4 regions of the Pseudoalteromonas sp. 1CM17D genome follow, and region 1 is predicted to be linked to each of the others. Evidence: predicted binding sites of a transcription regulator. Region 1 holds the regulator's gene; each other region holds the start of a gene.
The links. Region 1 encodes sigma-54, which starts transcription at its own class of promoters, with help from an activator protein. Its sites were predicted from a motif close to GTTGGCACGNNNNTNGNNT; they were not measured.
Positions count from the first base shown of each region.

Region 2: the regulator sigma-54 is predicted to act here: its motif matches at 2,210-2,228, upstream of MSC25_RS16425 (BON domain-containing protein).
Region 3: the regulator sigma-54 is predicted to act here: its motif matches at 2,467-2,485, upstream of MSC25_RS11570 (hemerythrin domain-containing protein).
Region 4: the regulator sigma-54 is predicted to act here: its motif matches at 1,948-1,966, upstream of MSC25_RS05235 (FlgO family outer membrane protein).

Region 1 covers NZ_JALNTP010000008.1:48,452-52,666, forward strand. Annotated here, with positions in the region: gene rapZ (RNase adapter RapZ) at 1-262, opposite strand, end outside; gene MSC25_RS14205 (PTS sugar transporter subunit IIA) at 282-734, opposite strand; gene hpf (ribosome hibernation promoting factor) at 739-1,026, opposite strand; gene MSC25_RS14215 (RNA polymerase factor sigma-54) at 1,054-2,553, opposite strand; gene lptB (LPS export ABC transporter ATP-binding protein) at 2,623-3,348, opposite strand; gene lptA (lipopolysaccharide transport periplasmic protein LptA) at 3,345-3,893, opposite strand; gene lptC (LPS export ABC transporter periplasmic protein LptC) at 3,883-4,215, opposite strand, start outside.
Region 2 covers NZ_JALNTP010000010.1:85,247-89,461, forward strand. Annotated here, with positions in the region: gene suhB (inositol-1-monophosphatase) at 1-432, opposite strand, end outside; gene MSC25_RS16410 (hypothetical protein) at 555-731, shown strand; gene MSC25_RS16415 (VOC family protein) at 803-1,219, shown strand; gene MSC25_RS16420 (LiaF domain-containing protein) at 1,290-1,946, opposite strand; gene MSC25_RS16425 (BON domain-containing protein) at 2,264-2,830, shown strand; gene MSC25_RS16430 (YqaE/Pmp3 family membrane protein) at 2,896-3,054, shown strand; tRNA gene MSC25_RS16435 (tRNA-Ile) at 3,324-3,400, shown strand; gene MSC25_RS16440 (hypothetical protein) at 3,761-4,215, shown strand, end outside.
Region 3 covers NZ_JALNTP010000005.1:284,979-289,193, forward strand. Annotated here, with positions in the region: gene MSC25_RS11560 (TonB-dependent receptor) at 1-1,155, opposite strand, end outside; gene MSC25_RS11565 (hypothetical protein) at 1,504-1,917, shown strand; gene MSC25_RS11570 (hemerythrin domain-containing protein) at 2,003-2,428, opposite strand; gene MSC25_RS11575 (hypothetical protein) at 2,745-2,996, shown strand; gene MSC25_RS11580 (hypothetical protein) at 3,054-3,311, shown strand; gene MSC25_RS11585 (DUF6500 family protein) at 3,338-3,556, shown strand; gene MSC25_RS11590 (tetratricopeptide repeat-containing diguanylate cyclase) at 3,567-4,215, opposite strand, start outside.
Region 4 covers NZ_JALNTP010000002.1:339,761-343,975, forward strand. Annotated here, with positions in the region: gene MSC25_RS05225 (SPOR domain-containing protein) at 365-1,063, shown strand; gene MSC25_RS05230 (SPOR domain-containing protein) at 1,274-1,840, shown strand; gene MSC25_RS05235 (FlgO family outer membrane protein) at 2,000-2,593, shown strand; gene MSC25_RS05240 (FlgO family outer membrane protein) at 2,607-3,299, shown strand; gene MSC25_RS05245 (FlgO family outer membrane protein) at 3,308-3,985, shown strand; tRNA gene MSC25_RS05250 (tRNA-Arg) at 4,101-4,175, shown strand.

The DNA of each region.
Region 1 (4,215 bases):
CACTATCTAAATAAAACAGTGTGGGTTTAGCAAAGTCAGGAAGGTACTCGAGAATATCGTTAAATTCATCTTGTTCTTTGGGGATATTACGAACATCTATACTAACGGCTATTTTGTCATAGTTATCTGAAACACTTCGCACTAAAGAGGGCAGTAAGTTGACCGGAATATTATCTACGCAATAATAGCCTAAATCTTCAACCACGCGTAAAGCAACCGACTTACCTGAACCAGAACGGCCGCTTATGATAATTAACTCCATTTATAGCCCTTAGTATTTACTACGATTGATCAACAATTACTTGATACAGCTCTGCATCGGTTTTAGCACTACGCAGCTGTTTACAAAATTCTTTGTTGCTCAGTTTATCAGCTATGGTTGCCAGAGTCTTTAGGTGCTGTTGGTTATCGCCATCTGGTACGATGAGTGCAACAAAAATATCAACAGGGCAGTTATCAATAGCATCAAAGTTAACAGGCGTGTCGCTAACAAGTACTAAAGCCAGCGGCTCTTCTACGCCACCCATTCTGCCATGAGGAATGGCGATACCCCGGCCAATGCCAGTACTGCCTAGCTTTTCTCTACTTGCCAGCGCATTAAGAATATCTTGTTGTGGTAAGTAGGGGAGCTTTTCATGAGCAAGCTCACTGATAAACTCTAAAATTCTTTTTTTACTACTAAAAAGGACCGCAGCTTTGCTGCAGTCCTGGCATACTAATGTACTTAATTTCATAATATTAGTGTCTAGCAAGCTTCTCTTTATGTTTTATGACTTGACGATCGAGCTTGTCAATCAACGAGTCTATAGCGGCATACATATCTTGGTGCTCTGTTGAGGCAAATAAATCTGCGCCACTTACATGAATAGTCGCTTCTGCTTTTTGGTTGAGTTTTTCTACATCGAGAATGACATGCACATTGCTAATATGATCTGAGTGCCTTTCTAGCTTTGCAAATTTATTATTTACATAGTCTCTAAGTGAATCAGTTACTTCTACGTGACGACCAGTTAGGTTTAGTTGCATAAGCATTTCCTCTTTGTTTTTTACGTCTTATATCAAACTCTTTCTCTGATTTGACGGTGGAATAGCTAGCGATTCACGGTATTTTGCTATTGTGCGTCTAGCTACTTTAATTCCTTGCTCTGCCAATATATCCGCAATTTTACTATCACTCAATGGTTTAGCTGAGTTTTCCGCGGCAATTAGCTTTTTAATTAGGGCACGTATTGCGGTTGATGAACACTCTCCGCCGTTTTCAGTGCTTACGTGGCTTGAGAAAAAATACTTAAGCTCAAAAATACCACGTGGCGTATGCATATATTTTTGCGTAGTAACACGCGAAATTGTCGATTCATGCATTTCTACCATTTCAGCAACATCGTTTAAAACCATTGGCTTCATGGCTTCTGGGCCATGTTCAAAAAATGCTTGTTGCTGTTTTACAATACAGTTTGTTACTTTGAGCAGCGTGTCGTTTCTGCTTTCAAGGCTTTTTATAAACCATTTAGCTTCTTGTAAGTGAGAGCGAATAAATTGGCTATCACCACTTGATTTTACGGTACGTGACATAGCCGCGTACTGACTATTTACGCGTATTTTTGGCATGCTATCTGGGTTTAGCTCTACCACCCAGCGGCCTTTTATTTTTTTAACCGACACATCTGGTATTACATACTCCGACTCTTCCCTTACTATGGTATCTGCAGGTTTTGGGTTGAGGGTATGTATTAGGGTCATGACCTCTTTAAGCTCGTCTTCTTTAAGCTTAGTCTTTTTCATTAATGTACGATAGTCGCGTGCCGCTAATAGATCAATGTGATCGGTTAAGATCATTTTAGTTTGTTCTATAAAAGGGGTGTCTTTATCAAACTGGTTTAGCTGAATACACAAGCACTCTTGTAAACTGCGCGCGGCTATACCTACAGGGTCAAATAACTGAATACGCTTTAAAACGGCTTCTATTTCATCAAGTTCAACTTCAACTTCGTCATCGTTTTCTTGGTTAAAGCTTTCTAAAATTTCTTCGCAACTTAGCGTTAAAATACCCGAGTCATCTACAGCTTCTACAATGGCAATAGCAATGGCTTCATCAGTGGGGCTAAAAGGAGTAAGCTGAAGCTGCCACATTAAATACTCATGTAGCGTTTCAGTAGAGGCACCTTGATAAATAGACTCATCTTCTGGCATTGGGCCTGAGGATGCCGCAGGGGCTGCGCTCATGTACTCATCCCAAGTTACATCCATTGCCATATCATCGCTAACGGTGTCTTTATTTAAAGCTTCGCCACTGTCTTGCTCGTACTCGCTGGTTGTATCGTCAGCCGATGCGCTTACGGTTACATCATCCGTATCTGCTTTTTGTTCATTTTTTCCAGCCGACTCTTCCGTGTAATCTTGCTCTTCTACTTCTAATAGCGGGTTGCTATCAAGTGCTTCTTGTATTTCTTGCTGGAGATCCAATGTACTGAGCTGCAGCAAGCGAATCGCTTGTTGCAATTGTGGAGTCATTGTAAGTTGCTGGCCCATGCGCAGCTGTAATGATTGCCTCATGTATCTCTAACAATCCTTTTATGTTGTTATAATTAATATTAGCAGATGCTTGTAGGTGTGGCTTAAATGTTACAGCCTAAATTGCTCGCCTAAATAAACATCGCGTACAGTTTTGTCATTTAATACGTGTTCTGGGGTGCCAGATGCAATTAGCTCCCCATGAGAAACAATGTAGGCTTTTTCACAAACATCAAGGGTTTCTCTTACATTGTGATCGGTAATTAATACGCCAATGCCACGGTTTTTAAGATGTTCTATTATTTTCTTTATATCTAACACTGAAATCGGATCAACACCAGCAAAAGGCTCATCCAATAAAATAAATTTAGGGTTTGCTGCCAGTGCTCTGGCAATTTCTACACGGCGGCGTTCACCACCAGAAAGCGCCATACCTTGGCTATCGCGAATATGCTGAATACTAAATTCATCAAGTAAGTTGTTAAGCGTTTCTTCTCGCGCGGCTTTATTGAGCTCTTTACGCGTTTCTAAAATAGCCATTAAGTTTTGATAAACTGTCAGCTTTCTAAATATTGATGACTCTTGCGGCAAATAGCCAATGCCTAAGCGGGCGCGGCTGTGCATAGGTAATAACGTAATGTCGTTATCATCAATAGAAATTTTACCTTTGTCGCTAGGTACTAATCCTACAATCATGTAAAAGGTGGTGGTTTTACCTGCGCCATTAGGGCCCAATAAGCCAACAATGCTGCCGGCTTCTACCTCAAGGCCTACATTTTTTACAACTTGGCGGCCTTTATAGCTTTTTGCTAATAGTTCTGCTTTTAAGGTGCTCATGGTTGACCTTCGTTACCTGTTTTTTCTTTAAGTTTTGCTTCAACAGGCACTAAAATTGTGTGGACACGATCCGTGGAGTTTTCGTCTTTTTCTGCGCTAATAAGCTGCTGCTGCATATCGTAGGTAATACTTTTAGCATTAATTTTTTGACCGGCTTGTGCGACTTCAGCATCGCCAACAAGCGTTAAAAAGCGCTTTGCTACGTCGTAACGTACTTCGTTTGCACTGGCGCTCATTACGGTACCATCGTCTTGTTTTTCTTCGAAGTAGGCTGGGCTGCCAGTGGCAATAAGGAGTTGTTTGTTATCCCCTAAGTCTTCACGTTTATGTACTTCAAGTCGGTCGGCTGTAATTTTGCGATTACCATGCACAATTTCGACGTTCTTTTCAAAAATACCTACGTTTTCTTTAAGTTGGCCTTCTTGACGGTCTGCACTAATAGAAATTTGATTTGCTGGCGGTTGAGCAGCAGGCTCAGCAGCAGAGGCGCTAAATGCAAGCATTAGCGATGGGATAATAAGTATTTTAGTGAGTTTATTGGTCATAATATATTGTTCGCGTATGGTTAATTAGTTTTATTACTTCGGTTTTTAAATCGGCTTCAAGGCCTTTACCGACAATTTTTAAATTAGGCCCAGTGACAACCACTGGCTGCTCAGAGCGCATTGTTTGCGCTTTAATGTCGACTTCGATGTTATCGGCATTGATGTTATCTATCATGGCGTTATCAACTAAATTTTTCGCAATCACATTGCCTTCTAAAATAAGTTGTTTATCTTCGTAAAGCGTTGCTTCGTCTGCATTTATTCGCCATGTTTGCTTTTCGTTATATAAAGTAAAAATAGGTTTTTCAAAAAATGTAAAGCC
Region 2 (4,215 bases), on a different contig from region 1:
TTTAGTAACGCGTAAACGCTTGCTGTTTAGCTGTGCGCCTTGACCACGAGATGCAGTGAAAAGCTCGCCACGAACTGGATCGTAAATTACAGCTTGGTCTAAACGACCTTTTACTTTAAGTGCGATAGAAACCGCGAAATGAGGGATACCCTTGATGAAGTTAGTTGTGCCATCAAGCGGGTCAACAATCCATTGGTAATCTGCATCTTTGCCTTTGTGCTCACCTAGTTCTTCACCAACAATGCAGTGATCAGGGTAAGATTTTAAAATTGTATCACGAATTACGGCTTCGGCTTCTTTATCAATGTTAGTCACTAAGTCGTTAGTGCCTTTTTGTTGAATTTCAACTTTTGATAAATCTTCACTTGCGCGAAGTAAAATTTTGCCTGCGTTGCGCGCAGCGCGAACCGCAATGTTTAACATTGGATGCATGGTATTACCTTTGGGTTGTAAAAGAACGTTTATATATTTAAGCCGGCGTATTTTAGCGACTTTTGCCATAAAGTAAACAATAAACCCTAAATACTTTTGTGCGTTTTTTGTACGGCCTTGAAATGCATGTAAATTTATTCGTATCTAAGACATGTTGGCGTGTATGGATTGAAATTTGTTCAACCGAAGGGCAACTTAATCACAGCCATGATGCAAAGCTTTCGCGTCCTGCTAGCCAACGTATAGATGTAAAAATTAATCTTAAAAGGGCAGTACTCGCCAATATTATTAAAAACTAAAAAAAGTGCTTTACCTAAAGTTAGCTTGAGGTTTTATCTTGTGTTTAAGCAATCAACTAGGGTAAATAATAATGAAATTAGAACACGTACATTTAGTAGTAAACGATATAAATGCCATGCTTAAATTTTACCAAGCAGCCTTTCCTTATTGGTCAATTAGAAGTGAAGGGCATAACACCTGGTATGGCAAACCTAAGCGCTGGGTACATTTTGGCGACGATAACCATTACATTGCTATAAGCGATAATGGCGAGCATAAAAACAGAGATTTGGCAGGGCATCAAGTCGGGCTGGCTCACTTCGCCTACGTTACAAACAACCTAGACGCTGTTACACAGCGCTTAAAACACGCCGGATTTAGCATTGATAAAGAGGGCGCAGAAAACCCATTTAGAAAAAACGTATATTACTTAGACCCAGCCGGGTTCGAGGTTGAGTTTGTGCAGTATATGAGTGACATTCCAAGCGAGCGTAATAACGACTTATAAAATAGGCAGTAACTAACGGTGTAGAAAAGCGCATAATATGGCTTTTCTACCCATTGTGTTTTTACCCGTATTATTTATTACTCACCCCAAGCTGGGCCTTTAAATCATTAGCAAAACTCACAAACTTTTCTTTAATGGTGCGTTTAACTTTTACCTCCACCGAACCTAAAACTGTTTTACCTTCTAGGTTAATTGTGGGGCCTTGGCGCTTATTAAGCGACACCGTTTTGTTTTCAAAACTGCCTAATATACAAAACATTTTAGAAACTACATTAACATGCTCTGGTACGTAAATTTCTTCGCTGCCAAAAATACAATTTATATGCACGGTAACATGTTGGTGGGCAAAAATGGCATCAGTAAAATCTAAAACAATCGACCCCATATAGTTTTGAATGTAAATATTTTTAGGTACCACCCATTGGCCGCTACGCTCACTTGAGCCTAAAATACTTCGCAGTGTTAAGTTTTCTTCATCCGCTTGTTGGGCGCTGTAGTTAGGGGCAAATTGAGTTTGCTTTTGAGCACTGTACTGGGTATCTGTAGTAAGGGTTAAATCCTCTACTAAATTAAGTAATGCGGTATTTTCGGTTGCTTCCATTGCACTGTCTAAGCGCCTTTCAAAGGCTTCAGCTGAAATAACGCCATGGCTGTAGTTATAAATAAGTTGATCTATCACTTGTTCGCGAACTTGCTCTATTGGGCGGTCTTCAATTTTTACAGACATGGGAATAATCCTTTTTATATGAGTTACCACTGTACATAGCAAGTGGTGTACCAAAATTTAACTATTTATATATCAATGATTTATTGTTTTAGTAGCGTCGCTTAATTTATTATATTAACGATAGATTAACCAAAACAGCAATATAATCGTTATTTTCACCACTTAAGAAAGTTTTACCTAATAGCCTGTAAATGTTTACTCGGAGGTGTTTTTATTTATACCTAATAAAATAGCTAACTCCATGAATTTAAAGTGTTAATAAAGTTGGCCTAAAGCTCGCATATATAAGAGTGTCTTTAATCAAAAGGAGAAAGATTATGAAAACATTCAACAAATCTATGATTGCGGCTTTAGTTCTAGGTACTACAGCTATGGGTGCTCAAGCGGGCACTTGGGAAAATGAAAGTAAAGATGCTTGGATTGATGGTAAGGCAGAAACAGTGCTTCTTATGAACACTAATCTAAACAACTTTGACATTAACACTGATGTAAAAAATGGCAAGGTAGTACTTACAGGTAAAGTAAACAGCGACCTTGATAAAGAGCTAGCTGAAGAACTTGTAATTAGCCTAGATGGCGTATCTGATGTAGAAAACAACCTAACTGTTGTGAAAAACATGGATATGGACGACAAAGATCGTGACACTATGGATGATGACGATAACGACTTAACTGACGCTAAAATCACCACAGTAATTACTACACGTTTCTTATTTGACTCAGAAGTTGACGGTACAGATATCGACGTTGATACCGACAACGGTATAGTAAAACTTAAAGGTTCTGTTGAAACAGAAGCTGAAAAGCAGTTAGCAGTAAAAATTGCTAAAAATGCTGAAGATGTTCGTGACGTAGTAGATGAACTAACTATTGTTGCTGAATAATACACTATACTAAAAAGCCCAGCTTAGCTGGGCTTTTTGCTTGTCATTTTTAAAGGAGCTATATCATGGATATCATTCGTATAATACTGTCGATTTTATTACCGCCACTGGGTGTATTTTTACAAGTTGGTTTAGGTATGCACTTTTGGCTAAATATTTTACTAACTTTACTGGGTTACTTCCCTGGTTTAATTCACGCTATCTACATTATTGCTAAAAAATAATGTGTGGTGTGTTCAATGTGAGCCGGCCACTTTTTTATAGTTATTAAAATTGTAAAAAAGCGGCTTACATACTTCTGTGTTTATTTTTCTGTTATTTCCTGCCTATCCGCATGCAAAAAGATTACTATTTAAGCAGTCAGCTTACTGATTGTTAAAATAAAGGTTTTTGCTAGTGACAAGCCTTAAAAAACTTTTTATACTGCAACCCGCTTTAGTCGCTCAGTGGCTAAACGCTTCAAAAATTAACTACCTCGTAGTTATACAAAGTTGGCCCCTTAGCTCAGTTGGTTAGAGCACACGACTCATAATCGTTAGGTCCCCAGTTCGAGTCTGGGAGGGGCCACCACTTTTCAAAGCTTTCCAAGTAAATACCTACTAACCGAAATCACCCTGTGCTACCTCTGTGCTACTTTTAGTATAGCGGAAAACATCTCTATATGTTTAATATGATTATTGCCTTACCTTTTCCTTCTACGGAGTTTCGTTTCTAATTAGAAAAGTTTGTTGTTATATGATTAGGTATTTTGCTTCTGCCTGATTGTAGTCAATATTCAGGTAAATCATTCCTTCACCAAGTAAATGCTATAATATTGATCGCTCTAAGCAATAGGAAGCGAATGATGAATACTATTTTCTAATGAGCTTTTTAAAACCCAAAAGCTCATTGAAGGTGTTGAGTATGAGAGAACTTCAAAAGGAACCATAAGTGCACAAAAATAAAGATTTAGAATTTAAATTTAAAAAACCATCAAACAAAGACGAATATCTAGCTGCGCTTTATGAAGAGATTTCCGAAAATGAAAAATCAAATGGTAGTGTTCGTACATTAAAAACATACGTTTATGAAATTCTTGAACGGTTGAGAAAAGATGATCAGAAACGAAAAGATAAGTCAGAGCAAAAAGATTTCAATATTAGCTGGTCGCTTGGCTTCTTAGCATTTGTTGCACTCGTACTGATTATTAACGGCTCGAATGAAAGCCATGATTTTAATTGGTTACAACAAAATAGCTTTTCCATAAAAATTTTGGGGATTGCTCTAGCAACATTGTATATTGGGGTATCAATTGAAAGGTTCTCAATTTTTCGAAATCTATGGCAATTTGGATTTACAAAGCTGGTTGTATCAATTGCCATTTCAGGCTTGATTGTCTTTTCTAC
Region 3 (4,215 bases), on a different contig from region 1:
AGCAAAAATTGTTTGCTGGTCACTATTCCAACGGTAGGTAAGCTCAGTGCGGTTTTGCGCTGTATCGGCGCCGTCTATAATTTCTACAAAACTGTTTTGGGCTATTTCTTCACGCTGTAAATGCTGAAAGTACGTAATGTTTTTAAGTGAGGCATTAGCACTTAGCTCACGCTTATAAATACTGTGAATTAAATAAGTGGTTGCTTCGTTTTGGTTATCAGGGTCGGTAAGCACGGTGCTACGATCTATTTTTACTTGCCCAGTAGGCGAAACAATTGAACCCGCTGCTGGTACGGTACTGCCATTGGCTTGCACGCCTTGGCCGGTAATATAAAGGCCATCATCAATTAAGGCTTGGGTAGGGCGGTTAATACCGGCGTTATCGGTAAATTCAACTTGGTATAGCTCAAAGTTAATATCCCAACTGCTTTTATCATCCGGCAAAATTCTAAGCGCAGCAAATAAACTGTCGCTTTTAGTGCCTGAGTAATCGTAGTAGCTGCCTTCATCAAGGTGCTCGTAACTTACTCTAAGGCCCACTTTATCTTTTATAATGGGGGCAGTGTAATCTACTTGCGCACTGTATTGATCCCATCGCCCCGCTGAGATCTTAACTTTACCTTTACTTTCATCTGTAGAGGCAGCTTTAGAATGTAGATTTACAAAACCACCGTTACGTTGGCTTGAACCAAATAAAACCGGCGGTGCGCCTTTTACTACATCTATCTGTTCTACAGAATTGAACGATAACGGCACGCCAAAGCCATTATTACCTGCTTGGCGGCGTGTACCATCTTGAAAAAGCTCACCCAGTTGGCCACGAATAGTAGGTAAGCTGGGTGCACCAAAGCCACTTGCAGAGTAAGTGTTTGGGCTCACTGCTAGTACGTCTTGTAGGGTAGTAATATTTAGTTGCTCTATTAACTCGCTTGAAATAGGCGTTACTGAGCGTGCTATGTCTTGCAGTGCAAGGTTGTCGCCGAAGGGGCCGTTAATAGTGGCATCTTTTACAGAAAGCCCTTGAGATTTAATAGTTTGGCCTGCTACTTCAATACGTTCAATTGAGTCGGTATTAGCTGCAGATTGTGCCGCATTAGCATAAAAATTAGGTGTGAGTGAAGCGGCTATAAAAAGTGCCAAATATGAATGTTTCAAAAGGGTTCTCATTTTGGTTAGTGTGAATGTGGCAATAAAGACCTGCAGCTTTGTGAATAACTTTCAGTAAATATTAATTCTTTTTGTTTTTTAGAATGAAACGTTAAAAGTTTAGCACATTGCTCAAAAGCGTTATTCAGTTTTTGGCACTATCTTTTTGTTTTACAAATACTGTAGTTAGTTATTGCCATGATAAGGTCGTAATTTATAAATAGCGGTTTTATACGCAAACAAACGCAAAGCAGGGCACCGAATTTATTAAAAAATTATACATTAAGGTGAAATAAAATATGTGTTGAGCGGTCTTGCTAGTTTCAACATTAAATTATTTAGTTTTAAGGAAATTTTATGACTGGTACGACAGGTACTGACTTTCAAAATCGTTTGCAGTGGTCGCTTTTTTCGCTACGCCTAGGCGTATTTATTGTAATGATTATGTGGACGTTTGATAAGTTTGTTAACCCTGGGCATAGCGCACGAATTTTTGAGCATTTTTATGGTGTTAGCGGCTCTACAGATGTGGTTGCTTATGTACTGGGGGCGTTACAGCTTATTTTAGTGTTGGCTTTTTTAGCGGGTATTAAAAAGCGACTTACGTATGGCGTTATATTTGTAATGCACGGCCTTTCTACGCTTTCATCTTATAATCAGTATATTGATGGCTTTAATAACTTATTGTTTTTTACAGCGTGGCCAATGTGGGCAGCGTGTTTTGCACTTTATGTGTTACGCGAGCAAGACGTTAAATTTACCATTAAGTAGCACTGCAAAAAAAATGGTTATAAGCCATACGGCTTATAACCAATAAGTACACAAGGGAGTGTATGGAAGTCGGTTTAATTAATAACTAATGCATGGCATCGTTGTACTGTTTAGCTAGGCTTTCTTTTTGCCCTTCGGTTAGGGCTTTACCCGCTAATTGAAATACTTCATGTTCTTCTTCGCTTAAATGATGATGCACTAAATGGTGCAATTTTTTAGCAGCAACTAACCATGCCGATGAGCTCATTTCGGTGTCTTCAAGTTGTTCTATTAATTCGTCAATTTCATGGTGCTCAGCAACGCTGTGGCGTGCTTTTTCGTGCGTTAGATCGTCAAACATAAGTGGGTTATAAAAATAACGCTCTTCAAATTTTGCATGATCTTCTAATTCGGTTTTTAGCTCGTCCATTAGCTTGTGGCGCTGCTGCGTATCGCCGTGCGTTTGAATAAGGGCATCTACTAACTCGCGTTGTTTATCGTGGTCGTGACGTAGCGCTTCAAAAATATTCATAACTCTTTCCTTGCTGTAATTGCTTTATAGACTTTTAAAAGCAAGCGCAGTGCCAGATTTTAATATGTTGATATAGTTGACTTTAATGTACTTTTGGCTGGTTTGGATGGCGTTGCTCTGTAACTTTTACACACAAACAGCTGCAATTTTTTCAGATTAAAAGAGGTGATTGCTTTTGACGCTACATAAGCTTACATATTTTTATTGGTTGGGTATTTTATTGAGGTGGTAAAGTAGCGCATTATTTGGGTACAAGCTGTACATACTTGCCTTACCTATATTTTTATAAAACTTTAGATATTAGGATAGTTTAAGGATGAACTTAAAAAGCCCCACTACAGCATTATTACTGTGCGCGTTATTAAGTGCATGTAGTACAGCCGAGCATTCTGAACGACGTGTATGCATACAAGAGGCAGAAATGACTGAGCTAAATGGCGCTAAAACAAGCTCAAAGGTTTACAATGAATGTGTAAGCGCTCAAATAAAAAAGGATGCTAAAGGCGACACTTTTTTTGATGAAGTTGGTGTGTTTTTTATTGATCTACTTGTTTTAATAGCCGACTAAGTAAGCAAACTTACAGCTATAATTTAAAGCACAAGGGTGCGTAAAATAGGATTGAATATGAAAGCGTTTTTAATTGTATTTTCATTGTGTATATTTTTAACTGGCTGTGCGGCAAAGCCTTATGCGGGCTCTGCAAAATGTATGGAGCAAGCTGATATAGCTTATGAAACCAATATACATAAAAATGAGCCGCTAGATAATGAATGCAAAGCTACAAAAGTAAATACGCCTAATAAAGAGTTTGAGAATCATAGTATTGTTGATAGAAGTCTTTTACAGCTAATTGTTAGTTTTTTAAACGGTATATTTAGATAATTAAAATACAATTAAATAAGGTATGTATGCAGGAAGAACTAAAAGCAAAAATTATAGCTGTATGCGATAAAAAAATAGCAGCCAAAGGCGAAAACGTAGGCCTTTCTTTTTACGCTTTTTTCGCAAATAAAAACGACAATCCAGAGCTGCTGATGCAAGCCGCTACGTGGTGGATACACATCCATAAGTTAGATCACTTTGAAAAAGCGATAAAAATAAAACAAATGATTATTGAAGGTGACTAATAACGTATATTTACGCGATTGCTATTTGGTTTCTGCCATTTTCTTTTGCTTTATAAAGTTGTTGGTCTGCACGTTTAATTAGCTCGCTAAGTGAGTCGCTTTTAGCATTACTTATTGCCACGCCAGCACTAAAGGTAACGTGTGTTTTACTTGGCAATGCCTCAATATGACTACAGTACTGCGCTAACTTATTTTCAAGATTTTCAAAAAAGTTGTTTATTTTATCGCGATTTTGCGTTTTTAAAACAAATAGCCACTCTTCGCCGCCATAGCGGCCAAACTTATCGTTAGTACTTAGTGTGTCTTTTGCTGCTTGAGCAAATTTTATAAGTACTAAATCTCCTATATCGTGGCCATATTTGTCGTTAATAGCTTTAAAGTAATCTAAATCAACGATGGCTATTGCTAGGCTCTGCTGGGATAAACACTCATTTGCTTTTTGCAAAATGCCACGTCGGTTTAAGCTGTTAGTTAGGTAGTCGGTTAATGCTATAGCATGGTATTTTTTACGTTGGCGCATTTGGCGGTAAAATAAAAATAGCGACACGATGACTAAAATAAAGGCAATTGAAGCACTTAAGCGCCAAATTATTTTTTGCTGGTGTTCTTCTGTAGCCTGCAGTTTGTTTATGTCTTTTTCGTATTCTAGCTGTAAAATT
Region 4 (4,215 bases), on a different contig from region 1:
ACCCACCAAGGCGCCTGTTTAGGCGCCTTTTTTATTGCTAAATTATTAATGCCACTATGAGTATAGCTTTACTCAATTTTAACGACGCGAGTAATAAAGATGGGCTACGCTTAATTATGTTCTGAATTTGACTTGCGTTATTTTTAAACACAACGTAATTTATATTGAAAGGTTTATGTTAATTGGCATTAAAGTTGTATTAAAAGCCACACCCATGGAGGGTCGTGTTAATTTTATCTTTGCAGGTAAATTAACGTATAGGAGCAAATTTGCTCATTGTTTAATAGATAAGTTAAACGCTTTCTTGTGAGAACGTTTAACTGAAATGTAAGTGCACAGGCACTGCTTTCAGGATAACGGGTACATGCTTAAATTAAAAAAATACTATAAACACTTTTTTGTATGCCTTTTTACGCTTACGTTTGGCACGGCGTGCTCTATTACGCCTATCGCTAAACCTGCTGTTGATAATGAAATACCTAACACCACGCCCGATTACGTATCGATAACTGCACTAGAGCTTGCGCAATTAAAAGATGCCGCAATGCAATGGCAGCAAGCACGCGCCGGTATAGAGCGTATTTTAAAGCTTGAAAAAGAAATTACTTACCTGGTTAATCACATAGATATAATAAACTCTAAAGCTATTGCACAATCTAATGCAAGCCCTGCCTACAGCAGCCGTTACACTCGCACGCCTTCGCGTACAACCAGTAATAAGCCACGTCGTCAGCAAACTTACAAAGCTGCTAACAATAACCAAAAGCAAACTATAAAGCTTAATACCCCTAAACATGTATTTGCATTACAAGTTGCCTCGGTTGATTCTAAGCAGGATGTAGCCAAAGCCTGGCAAGAGCTAAATACCAAAGCAGCGCCACTATTTAGAGATAAAATATTAACTAACGTAGAAACTGCAAAAATAAATGATAAAACCTTTTATCGCTTAAAGCTTGGCTCTTATAAAAACCTTAAAAATGCCAAAGCCGACTGTGAAGTATTTAAAATGTATAAGCTCGACTGCATTGTAAGTAACTACACCGATAAGCCAATTAAACTTTAATAGTGATACCAACCCGCAATAATAAATAATCATTTTACGGGGCTAATCGTGTTGCGTTCTGCGTTAAAAAATTCTCATTTAGAGCAACTAAATAGCAATTTTTTGCCTAGCTATCAATACGTTTTACTATCCTCAAAATAGATTACTTAATTAAGCTAATTGGTATAAAAGCGCAATAGTCCCTAGCACACGTGACTTGCTAAGCGTTGATTGGCTGTTAAAATAGCGCCCACTCTTACCCAAATTAACAACATACTTATGCTGCACTACAAGGATTTTTTAGCCACATTACTTTTAGGCTTTGCATTAGCAAACAGTGCTCACGCACTAGCAACGGCCCAAAAGCAGGCGGTGCTCATTAAAAAAGATGATTTAGCCGTACTCAAAGAGTCAGCGCAGCAGTGGCAACAAACCAAGCCTCAACTAGAAAGACTGTTAAAGCTAGAAAGTGAATTACAGCGCACAGTAGATAAATTAAAACAACTTAACGCGCAGCCAACTAACCACTTAGCTGTTGTGAATACAAATGCGCTGTTTGCTGTGCAAGTGGGGGCATATAAAAATAAAGCGGTACTTGAAGCGGCTATAAAGCAATTTCAATCGGCCTCAAATAAGCTTGAAGTAAATACCGAGCAAGTACAGATTGACCAGCACACCTTTTATAGATTAAAGCTTGGTGCGTTTAAAACAAAAGAAGCAGCAAACGATGCATGTAAGTCATTAATAAACAATAATACTTGCTTTGTAACCTACTACGTCAAAACGCCTCAAAGTTAATTAACCTGAACTCTGGTTAAGAGCCTTACTAGCATATTGAACTATCTTGATACTTAAATTTATTATCTCTGGCTAGAGATAGGTTTATTATCCAGAGTTTAGGTTAATTAGGCATAATAATTGCTTTATCCTCGGTATGTTTTAAAGAGGACGGCAACTATGCGCCTTTTATTGCCTTTAGTATTGTTAAATTTAACTGCTTGCAACTTGGTTCCGCCCCCAGAGCCGAGTGTGCCTACTGACGCGCCAAAAGCAGCAATGGCACCCTATACCGTTAACGAGTATGTAGCAAATCTAACCTCGCAGCTTAACCATGTAAATGGCGCTTTAAATGCCAATGCGCGCATTGGTGTGAGTAGCTTTTTTTATGCCGATGCTTTAGATACTAAGCTAGTAGCAGGGCAGGCCTCGGGTTTGAGCTTACAAATTCAAGAAAGCTTATTAACGCAATTTACCCAGCTTGGCTATCATACCGTTGAGTACCGCCTTGGCAATAACCTTATATTAGCGCAAAACGCAGACAGCATATTAAGCCGCGACTTAAGTAAATTACGCAATCGCCAAAATATTGACTTAGTCATCACCGGCACTGTAACGCGCCAACAGCATGCTTACATAGTTAATGCACGACTCGTTAATATTGAAAACAAGCAAGTACTGTCGGCAGGCAGCACAGAGATCCCTATAAATGTAATGTGGGGAAACGAAAAAATTCAGCAGCGTGACGGCTCTTTGTACCGCAGCGAATATTAATCAGGAGCACACCATGAGAAACCTATTAATTACCCTATGTTTGCCATTAGGCTTTGGCTGTTCGCAAATGTTAAATTCGCTACATTCAGAGCCGGAGAAAGTTGAGCAAGATAATGCAGCCCAGCTTGTTTCAGAGCAACGTGCGGTAAAAGCACCTGCACCAAATGAAGCGTTATTTCAGTCTAATTTAAACAAGCAAAGTAACTACACCAAAAGTGCCCCTGCAAAACGCAAAAATATAAACCATTATGTGCGCGGTATAATGCAAGACATGGTCGAAAACCTGCAATACGTAAACGACAAAACGCCACTTGCCGTTTCTAGCTTTGTATTTTTAGATGATGACTACAGCGATGGAAGCCTGTTAGGTAACCAAATAGCCGAAAGCTTTATGCACGAGCTGCATAGTTTTGGAGTACCGGTTATCGATTTTAAAACCACCGATTATATGCGAGTAACCCCCGCAGGCGACTTTGTATTTAGCCGCGACTACCTAGAGCTAAACCAAGATCAAAACTTTAATTACGTATTAGCAGGAACACTTGTGAGCCACCAAGGTGGCGTACTGGTAAATGCACGAATAGTGGGCATTAAAAGTAAAGCGGTAGTGGGCAGTGCGCAAGGGTTTATCCCTCAATCAGTGGTTGATGCGCTAAACAGTAGCTATCGCACCGACGGAATTATGCTTAAACAAGCCAGCGAGTGAGGTTGACCATGTTTTACAAACTATCTGCTATAGCGGGGCTAACGGCAACGTTAGCATTAACTGGCTGTTCAATAACGCAAAATAATGAGCATAACGAAAGCATAAACACACGCTCAGACTACACCGTGGTAACGCAAAGTAGCCAACCAAAGCCTATGTATGCCAACCAATCTGTGCAGCAGCAAAGTGAGTACGACACAGCAAGGCAGTTTACACCGCTTAAACACCACAAAACGCTGGCAAACTATGTAGAGCAAATGGCGCTGGATTTAGTGGATACGCTTGAAGCCGAAGCGCCTGATAACAACAGCATCAACATAGCGGTTACCACCATTGTAGATTTAGACGCATCGCTTAATAAAAGTAATCAGTTGGGTAATCAATTAGCAGAGACGTTTATTCATCAGCTGCAAAAATTTGGCTACGGCGTGGTAGATTTTAAAACCATGGACAACATTGATGTATCAAATAGAGGCGACTTCGTGTTATCTCGCGATATAGAAAAGCTAAGCGAAAGCAGCATGGCTAACTATGTATTAGCAGGTACGTTAATTTACCGCCCAAATGGCGTAGCAGTAAATACCCGCGTTATAAATGTTCACAGCAAACATATTGTAGCAAGCAGCCGAAAACTCATACCGCTGTACGTGTTAAACAAAGAAGATATATATTTATCAAGCAATTAAGTTAATTTTAGCTTGATATGAAAAACAAGATGCCGTTATAATTTTTGTAAGCTGTAAGCTGTAAGCTGTAAGCTGTAAGCTGTAAGCTGTAAGCTGTAAGCTGTAAGCTCGATGCGGCCTCTTAGTTAAATGGATATAACGGCCCCCTCCTAAGGGGCAGTTGCAGGTTCGATTCCTGCAGGGGCTACCAATCAAATCAAAAACCTAATGCAATATTAATAACTCTTTTG